DNA from 3 places in the Streptomyces sp. NPDC003038 genome. Region 1 is predicted to be linked to each of the others. Evidence: riboswitches for the same ligand, from Rfam matches in the RefSeq annotation. Region 1 holds a riboswitch; each other region holds the start of a gene.
What was found. Region 1 has a riboswitch for cobalamin ahead of ABZX75_RS15720 (energy-coupling factor ABC transporter permease). Riboswitches for the same ligand answer to the same signal wherever they lie in the genome.
Positions count from the first base shown of each region.

Region 1 (5,173 bases):
GCGAGGCCGCCGAGGTGCGCAGCAGCAGTTCACCCGCGTGCCGGGGGCCGTCGGGGGCCAGCGAGACGAGCCCCGCCGGGCCGCCCACGGCGAACAGCAGCGGCGCCGCCCCGGTGAAGCAGAAGCCGAGCGGGATCCGGAAGGCCCGCCACAGCTGCCGCCCGGCCACCCCGGCGGGTCCGAGGAGCAGCGCGAGGGTGGCCGCGGCGACGAGTGGTCCGCCGGGCCAGGGCGGCAGGCACACCGCGGTGACCGTCAGCCCCAGACCCAGCAGGGCCTTCTCCAACGGGTGGCGGCGGCGCCAGCGACTGCTGTGCGCCGCCACGTCGATCGGCAGCACCGCCCTACGCCTCCGGCGCGGTGGGCGATGCGGGGGAGGCCCCGGGCCCCTTCGCCGCACCGGCGGGACCGACAGCGGGCGCGGTTGCCGTTGCCGGAGCGGAGGTCGGCGCCGCGGCCGAGCCGGCCAGGCCCGCGGGGGCGACCCCGTCCGGATCCGGCGCGGACCCGGGCCCGGTCACCGGAGCGGCCGGACCGGCACCGGCCGCGGGGGCGGCCCCGTCCTGGCTCGCCAGGCCCGCGGCGGCGATGGCGGCGCCCTGGCGACGGCCCTTGCGGACGCCGAAGTAGTACGCGAGCACGCCCGCGCCGAGCGCCGCCTGAAGCGCGAACAGCGCGGACTCGATCTCGCCGGACGGCGGTTCGTACAGAGGCGAGAACCAGGGCTCGTAATCCGGCTTCAACTCGGTGATGGCCGCCTCCGCCTCGGCGTCGGCGCCCGCGAAAGGCTCCTCCTTGCCCTCGCCCATCCCCAGCGCGAGCGGGAGCACGGCCAGCGCCGCCACCAGGAGCAGCAACAGGGTGTTGATCTTCGCGTTCTTCGTCATCAGACCGTCGCCTCCGGCTTCGTCCTGCCCTGGGTGAGCTTCGCGACCCCGAGACGGACCAGGTCCGACCTGCTGGACTGCATCAGCAGCCGCATCACGAGGACGGTGAGCAGCCCCTCGCTCACCGCGAGCGGGATCTGTGTGACCGCGAAGATCCCGCCGAACTTGGCGAGCGCGCCCGCGAATCCCGTACCCGGGTCGGGGAAGGCCAGCGCCAGCTGGACGCTGGTGACGCAGTAGGTGACCAGGTCGGCGAAGAAGGCGCCGAAGAAGACGGTCACCATCAGCGGCAGGCCGAACCGGCGGAGCAGCCGGTAGATCCCGTAGCCCGCCCAGGGCCCGGCGACGGCCATCGAGAAGACGTTGGCGCCGAGCGTGGTCAGCCCGCCGTGCGCGAGCAGCAGCGCCTGGAAGAGGAGGGTGATCGTGCCGAGTACGGCCATGATCGGCGGCCGGAACAGGATCGCCCCGAGCCCCGTGCCGGTGGGGTGGGAGCAACTGCCCGTCACCGAGGGAATCTTCAGCGCGGACAGGACGAAGGTGAACGCTCCGGACGCCCCGAGCAGCAGCGTGCTCTCCGGATTGGCCTTCACCTCGCGGGTGAGGGCGCGGACACCGTGGACGACGAAGGGAGCGGACGCGGCGCCCCAGGCGACCGCGTGCAAGGGGGGTAGAAACCCCTCGGCTATATGCATGAGTAGGGAGACCTCTCCAGCACCTCGTGGATGGACAACGCGCCCCGGCCGGTCTCCTGGCTCACGGGTGCTGATGCCCGGTGCTCCGCCTTCCCGGGGCCGTACGGTTTCCCGCGCGTTCCCAGTGGCTTTCCCGCAGGAGTGGAGCCGGACTTCCCGATCACAGTGGCGAGGGCCGCACCGGTTTCTCACCGGTTTCCCGAACACCAAGGCCCGCTGACCCTAGTCGGCCGCGCGGACCGGTAACAAACCGACCCGCGTGCGGGCGTGGCCGCGCAGCGTACGCGCGCCGAGCACGCCCGCGCCCGCCGGCGCTCCGGCGAGGGGCGCGAGCTGCCCGCTCCGGTCTCCCCATGGCGAAGACCGGCAGGGCCCGGGCGGTCCCTGCCGGTCGTCGGAGTGTTCTCAGCAGACGTTCGGGTGCGCGATGTCCACGACGAGCCGCTCGGGCGCGTGCAGGACCATGGTGGAGTACGCGGGCTTGGTGTCGAAGGCCGCGCCGAAGGTCACGTACCCCTCGTAGTCGCCGGTGAAGGCGATTCCCTTGAGCTTGCTCAGGTAGATCTTCTGCAGCCGGGGGCCCTGGTAGACGTTCTGCCCCTCCTCGGTGTGCGCGGCGGCGGGATTCAGGCGGATCTCCAGGAAGTACTTCCCGGCCAGCGGGACGGGATGGCCGGACCCGTCGTAGTACAGCTGCGGGACGGGGGTGACGGTGTACCCGGGGACGTATCCCTGCAGGTCGATGACGATCCGGTCGAACGTGCAGTGACCGCCCCAGCGGGCATTGACGACGAGCGGGGTCTGGGTCTGGGCCTGGGCACGAGTGGTGCCGGCGGCGGTGTTCGCGGCGGCGGAGCCCGGTGCGGCGAGCGCAAGCCCGGCGGTGAGCAGGGCACCCGTGGCCAGGGCCACGATCTGCCGGCGACGTAGACGACGTGGGTGGTTCATGACGTCCCCCCGATTCTCCAGAGACGGGGACAATGTTGTCACCTGTAGAGACACCCGGCGCCGGTCCGCGGTTGCACTGGCCCGCCGTGATAACGGGGGCGTGTTTCGCGGACCTCGCCGGCCGGGAGGCACGCCTCAGCGGGCCAGCAGTGCGCTCAGCTCGGCGTCGAGGTCGTAGTGCCGCCGCTCCTGGCCGCGCGGGACGAGCGTCGTGAGCCGGCGGCACAGCCCGTGCACGTCCTTGGCCCGCGCGGAGACCACACAGTTCTGCTCGCCGTTGCCGAAGGCGAGGTAGATCCGCGGCTCGGTGCCCTGCCGTCGTGGCCAGACCTGTATGTCGCCCTCGCCGCTGGCACAGGTCTCCCCGTCGAGCAGCAGGTCGCGGGAGAACACCCAGTGCGCCAGATGGATCCCGGCCCCCTGGAGGTCGAGGGACACCTCGTAGGGCCGGTCGGTCCGGTAGGTGAAGGCTCCGCGTATCGGGATGTAGGCGGGTATGTCCTCCAACCGGAGCGGAAGGACGCGGTGTTCGGTGACGGCCACGGAGGTGTACCTCTCTCTCGGCGTGGGGATTCCACACGCCCCTCGGGCAAGCTGACCCACCGCCCGCCCCTACCCCGTCGGGCCGGACGTCCTCGGCCGAGGGCCGTTGAACTTCCCCACATGCCGAAGGGCCCGACGCGTACGCCGGGCCCTGCGGGTCACATGTCCGGGATCAGCACTCGATGACGTTGACCGCGAGGCCGCCGCGGGCCGTCTCCTTGTACTTGACCTTCATATCCGCGCCCGTCTCCTTCATGGTCTTGATGACCTTGTCGAGGGAGACCTTGTGGCTGCCGTCGCCGCGCATCGCCATCTTGGCGGCGGTGACCGCCTTGACGGCCGCCATGCCGTTGCGCTCGATGCAGGGGATCTGGACCAGGCCGCCGACCGGGTCGCAGGTGAGGCCGAGGTTGTGTTCCATGCCGATCTCGGCCGCGTTCTCGACCTGCTCCGGGGTGCCGCCCAGGACCTCGGCGAGGGCGCCGGCCGCCATCGAGCAGGCCGAGCCGACCTCGCCCTGGCAGCCGACCTCGGCGCCGGAGATCGAGGCGTTCTCCTTGAACAGCATGCCGATCGCGCCCGCGGCGAGGAGGAAGCGGACCACGCCGTCCTCGTCCGCGCCCGGCACGAAGTTCATGTAGTAGTGCAGCACCGCCGGCAGGACGCCCGCCGCGCCGTTCGTGGGCGCGGTGACGACGCGGCCGCCCGCCGCGTTCTCCTCGTTGACCGCCATGGCGTAGATCGTCGCCCACTCGCTGCGGTGCATCATCGGGTCGCCCTCGGTGCGCAGCTGGCGCGCCGTGGAGGCGGCCCGGCGCTTGACGCGCAGGCCACCGGGGAGGATGCCCTCGGTGGACATGCCGCGCGCGACGCAGGCCTGCATGACGCGCCAGATCTCCAGGAGGCCCTCGCGGATCTCCTCCTCCGTGCGCCAGGCCTTCTCGTTCTCCAGCATCAGGGAGGAGATGGACAGGCCGGTCTCGTTCGCGAGGCGGAGCATCTCGTCGCCGGAGCGGAAGGGGTACTTCAGCTCGGTGTCGTCGAGCTTGATCCGGTCCTCGCCGACCGCGTCCTCGTCCACGACGAAACCGCCGCCGACCGAGTAGTAGGTCTTCTCCAGCAGCGGGGCGCCGGCCTCGTCGTACGCGAAGAGCGTCATGCCGTTGGCGTGGTACGGCAGGGAGCGCCGGCGGTGGAGGATCAGCTGGTTCGGCTCGTCGAAGGCGATCTCGTGGACATCGCCTATCTCCGTGCCGAGGAGCCGCAGGCGGCCGGTCCGGCGGATGCGTTCCACCTCGTCATCGGCCGTCTCCACGTTCACCGTGCGCGGGGAGTGACCCTCCAGGCCCAGCAGCACCGCCTTGGGAGTGCCGTGGCCGTGGCCGGTCGCCCCGAGGGAACCGAACAGTTCCGCGCGGACGGACGCGGTCTGGGCGAGGACCCCGTCTTTCTTCAGCCGCATCACGAACATGCGCGCCGCGCGCATCGGGCCGACCGTGTGGGAGGAGGAGGGACCGATGCCGATGGAGAAGAGATCGAAGACGGAGATGGCCACTGGCGGACTCCCTTGTCTGCTCGTGGGGTGGGAGGGTGCGGGAGGGCGTTGAGGCAGATTGTTCGGATTTTGTCCGACAGGTGAGCGTAACGCGTGGAGATGAACGATTCGTCCGCCCGACAAGGCGGAGAGGGGCTGCGGGCGGGCCGGGTGTGGGGCGGGTCACGTTCCGGTGCGCGGTGCGCGGTGCGCCGTGTGCGGCGTCCGCGCCTCCGTCCCGGCCCGGATGGGGAGGGGCAGACCCGCGAAGGGGCTGCCCCTCCCCACCGCGCGGTGCATCGGCCCGGTGGGCTGCCCCGCCCTCGGTGGACAGTGCTCGCGCGGCGATCGGGGCGGCGCCCGCCTCGCGCCAAGAGAAAGGCCCGGCCCCGCGCACAGCCAGGCCGGGCCCTCCCTAGCCGTGGCTCAGAGCGACGGGTACAGCGGGAACTTCGCGGCGAGGGCGGAGACGCGCGCCTTGAGGCTCTCCCCGTCGTACGCCGGCTTCAGCGCGGCCGCGATGATCTCCGCGACCTCGGTGAAGTCCTCGGCGCCGAAACCGCGCG
Region 1 covers NZ_JBEXNN010000010.1:137,130-142,302, forward strand. Annotated here, with positions in the region: gene cbiQ (cobalt ECF transporter T component CbiQ) at 1-340, opposite strand, end outside; gene ABZX75_RS15715 (energy-coupling factor ABC transporter substrate-binding protein) at 345-887, opposite strand; gene ABZX75_RS15720 (energy-coupling factor ABC transporter permease) at 887-1,582, opposite strand; cobalamin riboswitch at 1,611-1,832, opposite strand; gene ABZX75_RS15725 (hypothetical protein) at 1,988-2,530, opposite strand; gene ABZX75_RS15730 (SsgA family sporulation/cell division regulator) at 2,666-3,073, opposite strand; gene ABZX75_RS15735 (L-serine ammonia-lyase) at 3,246-4,628, opposite strand; gene glyA (serine hydroxymethyltransferase) at 5,034-5,173, opposite strand, start outside.

Region 2 (5,173 bases), on a different contig from region 1:
CTTTGACATTCAAGTCAGTCCTTGAAGCCCTGCCTGACCGGGCGGACTAGGTTGGATGGCAATGTGCCCGAGAACGCCCGGGCGGTTCGACGTGCATGCCGGCCAGGTCTGCTCGGTGCATTCTGTCTTCCCTTCGCCTCACGTCCCGGCGTCCGCTCAGCCCTCGATGTGGAGCTCCGGGCGGGTCCAGAGAGTGAGGTCGCTGCTGGTGGCGACAGCCAGGGTGAGGCCGGACGGGGAAAAACCGGCAGCGCGCAGTTCCGAGTACTCGGAGTGGAAGACGTGCCACCATGTGCCTCCCGCTGGTCCTCTGCGTGCTCCGCCATCGGCGGAGAGGATGACGCGGTCGTGGGGCCATTCGGGGCTGACGATGTCCAGCGTCCAACCGTCCGGTGTGGTGCTGTGCAGACCGCCGCCGAAGAGGCCGGCGATGCGGACCGGGGTGCCTGCGATTGGGCCGAGGCCGGGGCAGGTGAGGTCGGGGTGTGCGTCGGGGGTGCTGGTGGCGGGATCGGGATCCCGATCGCGTGCGATCTTGTCGCCGGTGACCGCATCGAACAGTCCGTGTCCGTCGCTGGATACGACCATGACGAGGTCGTGTCCGGTGTCCGGGTGGACTGCGAAACCGATGCCGAGCAGGCCTCCGATGGCGATCCTGCGGTCCAGGACTGGTTGCCAGGGTGCCGGGGCTGACATGACGGGGGCGGCAAGGTAGCGCTCCCGTAGCCGCTGCTGGTAGTCCGTGATCAACCCGTCTCCTCGGTTCGGTTCGCGTCAGGGTCTCTCACGCAGCGTCCCAAGTCGACTCGAAATCACGGCCGGTCGTCGCGGCCCCATACCACCCCGGAAAATGACGCCCGCCCGGCGACCAGTGAAACGGACGGACCGGAGGAACGTCCTCGAACCGGGCCGTCACCCGATCCAGCGGCGGACGTCGTACCGCTCGCGCACGGGCCTCACGTACGACAGCTCGACGCACGGCCCCGCGGACTCCACCCAGCCGGTACGGCCACCCAGCACCCCCAGCGCGTCTCCTCGGACGGCTAAAGGTTGTCCCGTAACGGCGGGGCGCAAGTGAGATGATCTCTCATGCCGTCAGTGTCCTCGCGACCACTGACAACGCCACCGGCGGCCCAGTAACGCCCATCTGGACGTGGCCCGGGCGGGCGGTGACCGCCGGCGGGTGCTGGCGGTGCTGAGATTCCCGGAAGGAAACGGCTGACCCCGGGCGCTCGCCGAAGGCCCGGCCGACGCCGAGGCGGCGAAAAGGTTGGTGTGCGGGGCCGACGGAACCGGGTAACGTCTTTGTCATGTTCTTCCAGACGCCGATTCACGAGTGAGAGCGTGATGGGCCGCTGCTGACGTCCTTCGACGTCGCCACCCGTCCCCCACCGATGAATCCGTAGATCATTTCACATCATTACCGGGAGAATCCGTGACCGTGAGCAAGAACATCAACAACCCCGTGGGCATGGGCGGCGGCCAGCGCAAGAGGCTGTCCCGTGCCGAACGGCAGAACAACGGTCCGCACCGCAACCTCGACCGCCAGGGTGCAGCCGAGCAGAAGGCGGAGCTGGCGCGCAAGATGCGCGAGAAGGCAGGCGCAGCTGAGGGCGCCGGGCAGGCGGGCGACGACACCGCACAGAGCTGACGCCCCGCCGCCGCAGGGCGGCACCGCACGGGGCAGGGCTCGGACCGCGACGCGCGGTCCGAGCCCTGCTGCCGTACGGGGGCTCTGCTGCCGTACCGGGCGCGGCCGGTCCCGTTCAGCTCTCTATGGGTTGTCCCGTAACTGATCTTCGAACCGTTGCGGGCGAGGTCGGTTGCTGATCCGCCCGTTTGTCCATCCGGCGAGGGCGAGATTGTGCAGTCGTGCGATGCCAAGCATGGCGTGGTGGACGCCGTCGCCTTTGAGGCGGCAGTCGCGGAGGATCTTCCAGGTCTTCATGCGGGCGAAGGTGTGCTTGACTCGGGCGCGGACTTTGCGGTGGGAGGCGCTGTGGGCTTCCTGCCAGGCTGGCAGCTCGATCCGGCCGCGTTCTCGGCGGTGCGGGATGATCAGACCGGTGCCGCGGTAGCCGTCATCTGCGATCACGGTGGTGTTGCCGACCGGTCCTTGGCTCCGGACAGTTCCCATGCCTTGCAGTCGTTGCGGTTCCCGGGCACGGGCCGGCCAACGGAGACGACAAGGCGTGAGTCGGCGTCGATGACGACCTGATGGTTGGTGGAGTAGCGGTAGTTCTCGGACTGCTCCGCCACGCTGTGGTCCCGTGTCGGTACCAGGGTTCTGTCCAGGATCAGCACCCGCCCTGCTACACAACTTGCACCGCTACCGGCTGACAGCGGAGGCATGGCACCCGTGAATGCTCCGCGTCCTCGACATCCCCGAAGCCGTCCGGCTCCGCGGGTGCGGCGGCTGAGGCTCGCGACGTCCGGGCGTGGCGGCGAGAGCAGTGGCGGGGATCCCGAACAGGGCGCCGACTTCGCACGCGCGTGTCGGATGGCGGCCCTGTCGCCGCGGTCGACCACGGTGCGGGGGAAGGCGCTGAGCATGCGTCCCCCGCGCGCGATCACCGCTGACCGACCGGCACGTGCGGCGGCCGGACGACCGGAGCGGCCCGCCGACGTGAACGGCTCGTCGGGCACGTCGTCGCAGGACACGTGCGCCCGGAAGGACCGGGGCTGCCCGGCCGCTCAGCGACAGCCTTCGTGGCGCCTTCCATCCGCTGCCGGCTTCTTCGCGAACACCGGCGAGGCCGTCTCCGGCCGACGGTGCCCCGGCGACTCCTGAGCCAACACCGCCGCCGATCACAACGCCGTGCGAGCAGCGCGCTAAGCTGCACACGCCCCGCGGGGGAAGTCCGGTGGAAGTCCGGCGCTGACCCGCAACGGTAGGCGGAGTGACGAACCTGTACGCAGGTCCGTCCCCGTGAGCCCGATTACCCGCGGCGGTGAAGGCTCCTGACAACTCGCCGTGGACTGCGAGAGGGTGCTGCGCCGGACGCACCGCGTCGCGGTCCGCTCCCTTGGCGTGTGGCACGGCCCGAGGCGAAAGCGATCCGCCCGTGGCCATACCCGTCGAACACAGCAGCACCGCCGCGCCGCCGCACGCTCCCCGAACGGGCACCGTGCCGGCGCCGCCAAGGCGCGTGCCACTGCCACCTCTTCTCGCCGCCCTGTGCGCCGCGCTGGCGCTCTCCGTCGCCTGCGGGGCGGGGATGGGTGCCTCCGGACTCTCCTGGGGCGAGGTGCTGCGCCATCTCTGGTCGGGGCTGACGGGCGGATCGATAGCCCCCGACGAGGTGTCGGCGTACACCATCGTGTGGGAACTGCGCTTCCCGCGAGCCCTGCTGGCCGCGGTCGTCGGCGCAGGGCTCTCGGCCATCGGCGTCGCCGTGCAGGCCATGGTCCGCAACGCGCTGGCCGACCCGTTCGTCCTCGGCATCTCCTCGGGCGCGGCCGTCGGTGCCAATGCCGTCATGCTCTTCGGTGCGCTGGGCGCGCTCGGTATCTGGGCGCTGTCCACCGCCGCGTTCCTCTCCGCGCTCCTCGCCATGATGCTGGTGTACGCGATCGCCCGCACCGCTCGTGGTCTGACCCCGATGCGGCTGGTCCTCACGGGCAGCGCGATGTACTACGGCTTCTCGGCCGTCACCACGTTCATGGTGTTCGCGGCCGAGCGCGGTGAGGCGGCCCGCTCCGCGATGATGTGGCTGCTCGGCAGTCTCGGCGGGGCCAACTGGGCGTCCCTGCCCATTGCCGCGGGTGCCGTGCTCGCCGGCCTCGTTCATCTCACGCTGTCGGCGCGCCGGCTGAACGCGCTCGCCATGGGCGACGAGACGGCGGCCGCGCTGGGCGTGGACGCGGGGCGGCTGCGCAAGGAGCTCTTCGTGGTCTGCGCGGCCGTCACCGGGGCCGTGGTGGCCGTCAGTGGTGCGATCGGCTTCGTAGGACTGATGGTTCCCCACGGCGTACGCATGCTGGTCGGCGCCGATCACCGCCGGGTGCTGGCCGTCGCACCGCTGGCGGGCGCGGTCCTGATGATCTGGGTGGACATCCTCTCCCGCGTCGTGATGGCACCGACCGAACTGCCGGTGGGCGTACTGACCGCGGTCATCGGCGTGCCGTGCTTCGTCCTGCTGATGAGCCGCCGCTCGTACACCTTCGGAGGCGCGTGATGCGGATCGACATCGATGAACTGACGGTCGAGACCGCGGGCGCGCGGCTGGTCGAGGACGTCACCCTGCGGGTGGGCGGCGGGCAGCTCGTCGGGCTGGTCGGACCCAACGGCAGCGGCAAGTCCAGCCTGCTGCGCTGCATCTACCGGGCGTTGCGCCCCACGGCCGGTACGGTCCGGCTCGGCGGGGAGGACCTGCACGCGATGAGCGCGCGCGAAGGCGCGCGCCGGCTGGCCGCGCTTCCCCAGGAGTCGGTCGCCGAGTTCGACTTCACGGTCACCGAGGTCGTGGCGATGGGACGGCTGCCGCACCAGAGTGCGACGGCCCGCACCACCGCCGGGGACCGGCAGGCGTGCGAGGCCGCGCTGGCGCGGGTCGGGGCCGGACACCTGGCCGACCGCGGCTTCCTCACGCTCTCGGGCGGGGAGAAGCAGCGGGTCCTGATTGCCCGCGCGCTGGCCCAGCAGCCGCAGGTGCTCGTACTGGACGAGCCCACCAACCACCTCGACGTCGCACAACAGTTGGAAGTGCTGTCCCTGGTGCGTGGCAGCCGGCTCACCGTACTCACCGCACTCCACGACCTCAACCTCGCCGCCGTCCACTGCGACCTGCTCTACGTCATCGAGCACGGCCGGATCGTCGCCTCCGGCGCTCCGTACGAGGTGCTCACGACCGAACTGCTGGCCGAGGTCTTCGGCGTACGGGCGCACCGCGTGCCGCACCCCGAGTCCGGGGCCCTGCACCTGCTCTTCGACCGACTCCCGCCCGCTCAGCCCGCCCCTTAAGGAGCCCGCATGCCCTCGCTCGTACGCCCCGCCGCTCTCGCGCTCGCCGCTGCTCTGACCCTCACCGGCTGCGGCGCCGAGGTCACCTCCCGCGACATCGGGGACGGTCAGGCCAAGGCAGGCGGCCACTATCCCGTGACCATCGAGAACTGCGGTCAGAAGAAGACCTATGGCGCGGCCCCGGAGCGCGTGGTCACCAATGACGTCGGC
Region 2 covers NZ_JBEXNN010000022.1:27,946-33,118, forward strand. Annotated here, with positions in the region: gene ABZX75_RS24495 (hypothetical protein) at 157-750, opposite strand; gene ABZX75_RS24500 (DUF6243 family protein) at 1,436-1,651, shown strand; partial or broken gene ABZX75_RS24505 (transposase) at 1,775-2,304, opposite strand; cobalamin riboswitch at 2,809-2,966, shown strand; gene ABZX75_RS24510 (iron ABC transporter permease) at 3,150-4,178, shown strand; gene ABZX75_RS24515 (ABC transporter ATP-binding protein) at 4,178-4,963, shown strand; gene ABZX75_RS24520 (ABC transporter substrate-binding protein) at 4,973-5,173, shown strand, end outside.
Region 2: it holds a riboswitch for cobalamin, as region 1 does, so the genes downstream of both, ABZX75_RS24510 (iron ABC transporter permease) here and ABZX75_RS15720 (energy-coupling factor ABC transporter permease) in region 1, are expected to answer to the same signal.

Region 3 (5,173 bases), on a different contig from region 1:
CTCGATGCACGCGGCGAAGCAGATCAGGTTCAGCAGGAAGCGGCGGCGGTCGGCGGCCGTCTCCAGCCGGTCGATCTTCTCGACCCCCTCTCCGTCCAATGCGGCCATCCACTTGAAGCAGAACTGCGCCTTCTCACGGATGGAGGGGATCTCCTCGACGGCGTCGAAGGCGGCCGTGCGGTCGGCCGGGTCCGGCAGGTAGGTGTCGAGCAGCGTCAGATAGAACTGGACGTGCACGGCCTCCTCGAACAGCTGGCGCGACAGGTACAGGCGCGCCTCCGGGGAGTTGATGTGCTTGTAGAGGGTCAGCACCAGGTTGTTCGCGACGATCGAGTCGCCCGTCGCGAAGAACGCGACCAGCCGGCCGATCATGTGCTGCTCGGAGGGCGTCAGCTTCGCGAGGTCGGCCACGTCCGAGTGGAGGTCGACCTCCTCCACCGTCCAGGTGTTCTTGATCGCGTCCCGGTAGCGCTCGTAGAAGTCCGGGTAGCGCATGGGGCGGAGCGTGAGCTCGAAGCCCGGGTCCAGGAGGTTCTTGTTTTCGTTGGAGCTCATTACTGGCAGGCCTCGCAGGACTCGGGGTTCTCAAGGGAACAGGCGAGCGCGTCCGCGTCGGCGACAGCCTGCGGGAGCGCTACGGGGGTGGCGGTGGTGGCGCTGGCCTGCGCGGCGCGGGCGATCTTCGTCGCCGGGCGGGAGCGCAGGTAGTAGGTGGTCTTCAGGCCCTGCTTCCAGGCGTACGCGTACATCGAGCTCAGCTTGCCGATGGTGGGCGTCTCCAGGAACAGGTTCAGCGACTGCGACTGGTCGAGGTACGGCGTACGGGCAGCCGCCATGTCGATCAGTCCGCGCTGCGGGATCTCCCATGCCGTGCGGTACAGCTCGCGGACCTCGGCCGGGATCCAGCCGAAGCCCTGGACCGAGCCGCTGGCGTCGCGCAGCGCCTCGCGGGTCTGGGCGTCCCACACGCCGAGCTTCTTCAGCTCGTCCACCAGGTAGGCGTTGACCTGGAGGAACTCACCGCTCAGCGTCTCGCGCTTGAAGAGGTTGGAGACCTGCGGCTCGATGCACTCGTACACGCCCGCGATCGAGGCGATCGTCGCGGTCGGGGCGATGGCGAGGAGCAGCGAGTTGCGCATGCCGGTCTTCGCGATGCGGGCGCGCAGCGCGTCCCAGCGCTCGGGCCAGTGCTGCTCGACGCCCTCGTAGTGGTCGGGGTGCAGGACGCCGCGCGCTGTACGGGTCTCGGCCCAGGCCGGGAGCGGGCCGCTGCGCTCGGCGAGGTCCGCGGAGGCCTCGTAGGCGGCGAGCATGATGCGCTCGGCGATCTTCGTGGACAGGGCCTTCGCCTCGGCGGAGTCGAAGGGCAGCCGCAGCTTGAAGAAGACGTCCTGGAGGCCCATCGCGCCCAGGCCCACCGGGCGCCAGCGGGAGTTGGAGCGCCCGGCCTGCTCGGTCGGGTAGAAGTTGATGTCCACGACCCGGTCGAGGAAGGTCACGGCGGTACGGACGGTCTCGTCGAGGCGCTCCCAGTCCATCCCCTCCCGCCCGTCCCCGGCCCCTGTCAGCACGAAGGCCCCGAGGTTGACCGAGCCGAGGTTGCAGACGGCGGTCTCGCCGTCGTTGGTGACCTCCAGGATCTCGGTGCACAGGTTCGAGGAGTGCACGACCGTGCCCGGCTCGGCGGTCTGGTTAGCCGTGCGGTTGGAGGCGTCCTTGAAGGTCATCCAGCCCTGGCCGGTCTGCGCGAGGGTGCGCATCATCCGGCCGTACAGCTCGCGGGCGGGCATGGACTTGCGGGCCAGCCCGGCGGCCTCGGCCTTGCGGTAGGCGGCGTCGAACTCGTCGCCCCACAGGTCGACCAGCTCGGGCACGTCGGCCGGGGAGAACAGCGACCAGTCGGCGTCGGCGTTCACGCGGCGCATGAACTCGTCCGGCACCCAGTGGGCCAGGTTCAGGTTGTGCGTACGGCGCTGGTCCTCACCGGTGTTGTCGCGCAGTTCCAGGAACTCCTCGATGTCCGCGTGCCAGGTCTCCAGGTAGACGGCGGCGGCGCCCTTGCGGCGGCCGCCCTGGTTCACCGCGGCGACGGAGGCGTCGAGGGTCTTCAGGAACGGGACGATGCCGTTGGAGTGGCCGTTGGTGCCGCGGATCAGGGAACCGCGGGCGCGGATGCGGGAGTACGAGAGGCCGATGCCGCCGGCGTGCTTGGAGAGGCGTGCGACCTGGTGGTAGCGGTCGTAGATCGAGTCGAGCTCGTCCAGCGGGGAGTCCAGCAGGTAGCAGGAGGACATCTGCGGGTGCCGGGTGCCGGAGTTGAAGAGGGTGGGGGAGGAGGGCAGGTAGTCGAGGCGGCTCATCAGCCGGTACAGCGAGGCCACTTCCTCCACGGCGGCCACGCCGTCGTCCGCGGCGAGGCCACAGGCCACGCGCAGCATGAAGTACTGCGGGGTCTCGATGACCTGGCGGGTGAGGGGGTGGCGCAGCAGGTAGCGGCTGTGCAGGGTGCGCAGGCCGAAGAAGCCGAAGCGGTCGTCGGCGCCCTCGGCGAGCGTGTGCTCGACCAGCGCGTCGAGGCGGCCGGCGTGGGTCCGTACGAACGCGGCCGTGCGGTCGGCGATGAGCCCCTCGCGGTGGCCGACCTCCACGGAGGCGGAGAAGGAGGTGGCGCCCTGGCCGACGGCCTCGTCGGCGACGGCCAGCGTCAGCAGGCGGGCGGCGAGCCGGGAGTACGCCGGGTCCTCGGAGATCAGGCCGGCGGCCGCCTCGGTGGCCAGGCCGCGCAGTTCGGCCTCGTCGGCGACGGAGCTGCGGCCGCGCAGCGCGGCGGCGGCGACCCGGCCCGGGTCGGTGTCGGGGAGGTCGGCGGTCAGCTCGGTGAGGGTGCGCAGCAGCGAGGCCCCGGGACCTTGCGTTTCGGACGGGTCGGACGCGGCGCGCGGTGCGGTGGGCGCGATGGTCACGGGGGGAGCTCTCCCTCACTCGGCCCGGTCATCGGCGGGGCGGGGCGCGAGGCAGCGCATGCGGGCGTGGCAGGTACGCGTACACCGCATGGCGTCCACCGGCCCAACCGCGAGGCCCGGACGTATCGGCACCCGGTTCGGTCGAGCCGGGTGCGCTGTCGGCAGGTCCTCGGACTTGCGGATACACCCGTGGGTGCACTTCATACCGTTGCGGGACAGTTCCGGATTCGCACCGGATTCCCCTGCGGCGACAGCAGCCCTGAGCATACATGTGGGGGCGGCCCCCGGCGGTAGCCCCCACATGTTGTGTCGTGCGCGACGCGCCGTCCCTGTGGCGTACCTCTCCGCTATGTCGGAGACAGCACCGTCGAGGAAGGCGAGCGAGGCATGACCGCGATGACCGACCGGCCCCACATGACGATCGAAGAGTTCGAGCACCTGGCCCGCATAGCGGCCCGCGAGGCGGAGGGGCGCGAGGGGCGGGGCGAGGGACGGCGCGCGGGGCGGGCCGCGACTGGAATTCATCGGTGGGGTGCTGAGGAGCAAGGCCATGCCAGACGGGGACCACGGACGGATCATTCTGTGGCTGACGCGGATCTGCATGCAGCACCGCCCGGAGTTCTGGCTGCACCCAGGCCAGGGGATCAAGGCGGAACGGTACCGGGAGGGTCGCGCCATTCCGGACGGGTTCTGGCGCACGAGGACGCGTTCGTGGGGCAGGGCGACTGGGTGGATCCGAGCCCGATCCTGATGGCCGTCGAGGTGACCCCGTGGGACTCCGACACCGAGCGGCGCGACCGGATCGAGAAGCCGCGCGCTTATGCGCAGACCGGTATCCCCGTGTACCTGCTCATCGACCGGCTCAAGTGCCAGGTTCTCGTCCACAGCGACCCGGATGGCGAGCGCTACGAGACTGTGCGTACCGTCCCCTTCGGCAAGGAAGTCAAGCTTCCCGACCCCGTCGGCATCACGCTCCAGACCGAGGTCCTCAAGGACTGGGTGCGCTGAGCGCAGCGGAGGGACCCGCCGGATGTGGCGGGGCCCTCCGTGCAGGCAGGCGGGCTCAGCAGCAGCGGAAGCCCTTGCGGGGGTCCGCCTCGCGGGCGTCCGTACGCTCGCGTTCGAAGGCGCGGCGGGTCATGACCTCCGCGTCCGGGTCGTGGGAGCGGGCGTGGGCGACGTAGCGGTCGTAGGCCGCCTCGCCCGAGAACTCCCGTACGTAGAACCGGGCCCTCGCCAGCGCGCTGCGCAGGCTCATGACGCCGCGGGCTCCTTGACGCGGCCGCCGTTCGAGTCGAGCCCCGCGGCGGCGAGTTCCGCCTTCTCCTCGGCGGTCGGGATCAGCCCCGCCGGGGCCATGATCTTCGACTCGGTCCACGGGACCTCGGAGAGCTTCACGGACTCCGGAGCGCTGATGGCCTTGAAGCAGGTCCGGGCCGCCTCCACCAGCACGATGATGATCAGGACCGCGAACAGCACCGACAGCACACCGTCCACCGTGGCGTTGGTGACCACGGTGTGCATCTCGTCCATCGTCTTCGCCGGCGGCAGGACCTTGTCCGCCTCGATGCCCGCCTGGTACTTGTCGCGCTGCGCGAAGAAGCCGACCCGTACGTCCTGCGAGAAGATCTTCTGGTAGCTGGCGGTGAGGGTGACGGCCACGTCCCACGCCAGCGGAACACCGGTCACCCAGGCCCACTTCAGGCGCCCCGACTTGATCAGCAGGGTGGTGCAGACGGCCAGGGCGACCGCCGCGAGCAGCTGGTTCGCGATGCCGAACAGCGGGAAGAGCTGGTTGATGCCGCCCAGCGGGTCCTTGACGCCGACCCACAGGAAGTAGCCCCAGCCGCCGACGACTATGGCGCTCGCGAGCCACACGCCCGGCTTCCAGCTGACGTCCTTGAAGGACTTGTGCACGTTGCCCAGGGTGTCCTGGAGCATGAACCGGCCGACCCGGGTGCCCGCGTCGACCGTCGTCAGGATGAACAGGGCCTCGAACATGATGGCGAAGTGGTACCAGAAGGCCTTCATCCCGGCGCCGCCGATCACGGCCGAGAAGATCTCCGCCATTCCGAGTGCGAAGGTCGGCGCGCCGCCCGTACGGGAGAGCAGGCTGGTCTCCTCGACGTCCTTCGCGGCCTGTGCGAGGGCCTCCGGGCTGATGGCGAAGCCGAAGTTCGTCACCGCTTGCGAGGCGGTCTCGACGGTGG
Region 3 covers NZ_JBEXNN010000015.1:77,029-82,201, forward strand. Annotated here, with positions in the region: gene ABZX75_RS20120 (ribonucleotide-diphosphate reductase subunit beta) at 1-555, opposite strand, end outside; gene ABZX75_RS20125 (ribonucleoside-diphosphate reductase subunit alpha) at 555-2,963, opposite strand; cobalamin riboswitch at 3,106-3,240, opposite strand; partial or broken gene ABZX75_RS20130 (Uma2 family endonuclease) at 3,351-3,971, shown strand; gene ABZX75_RS20135 (YbdD/YjiX family protein) at 4,027-4,221, opposite strand; gene ABZX75_RS20140 (carbon starvation CstA family protein) at 4,218-5,173, opposite strand, start outside.
Region 3: it holds a riboswitch for cobalamin, as region 1 does, so the genes downstream of both, ABZX75_RS20125 (ribonucleoside-diphosphate reductase subunit alpha) here and ABZX75_RS15720 (energy-coupling factor ABC transporter permease) in region 1, are expected to answer to the same signal.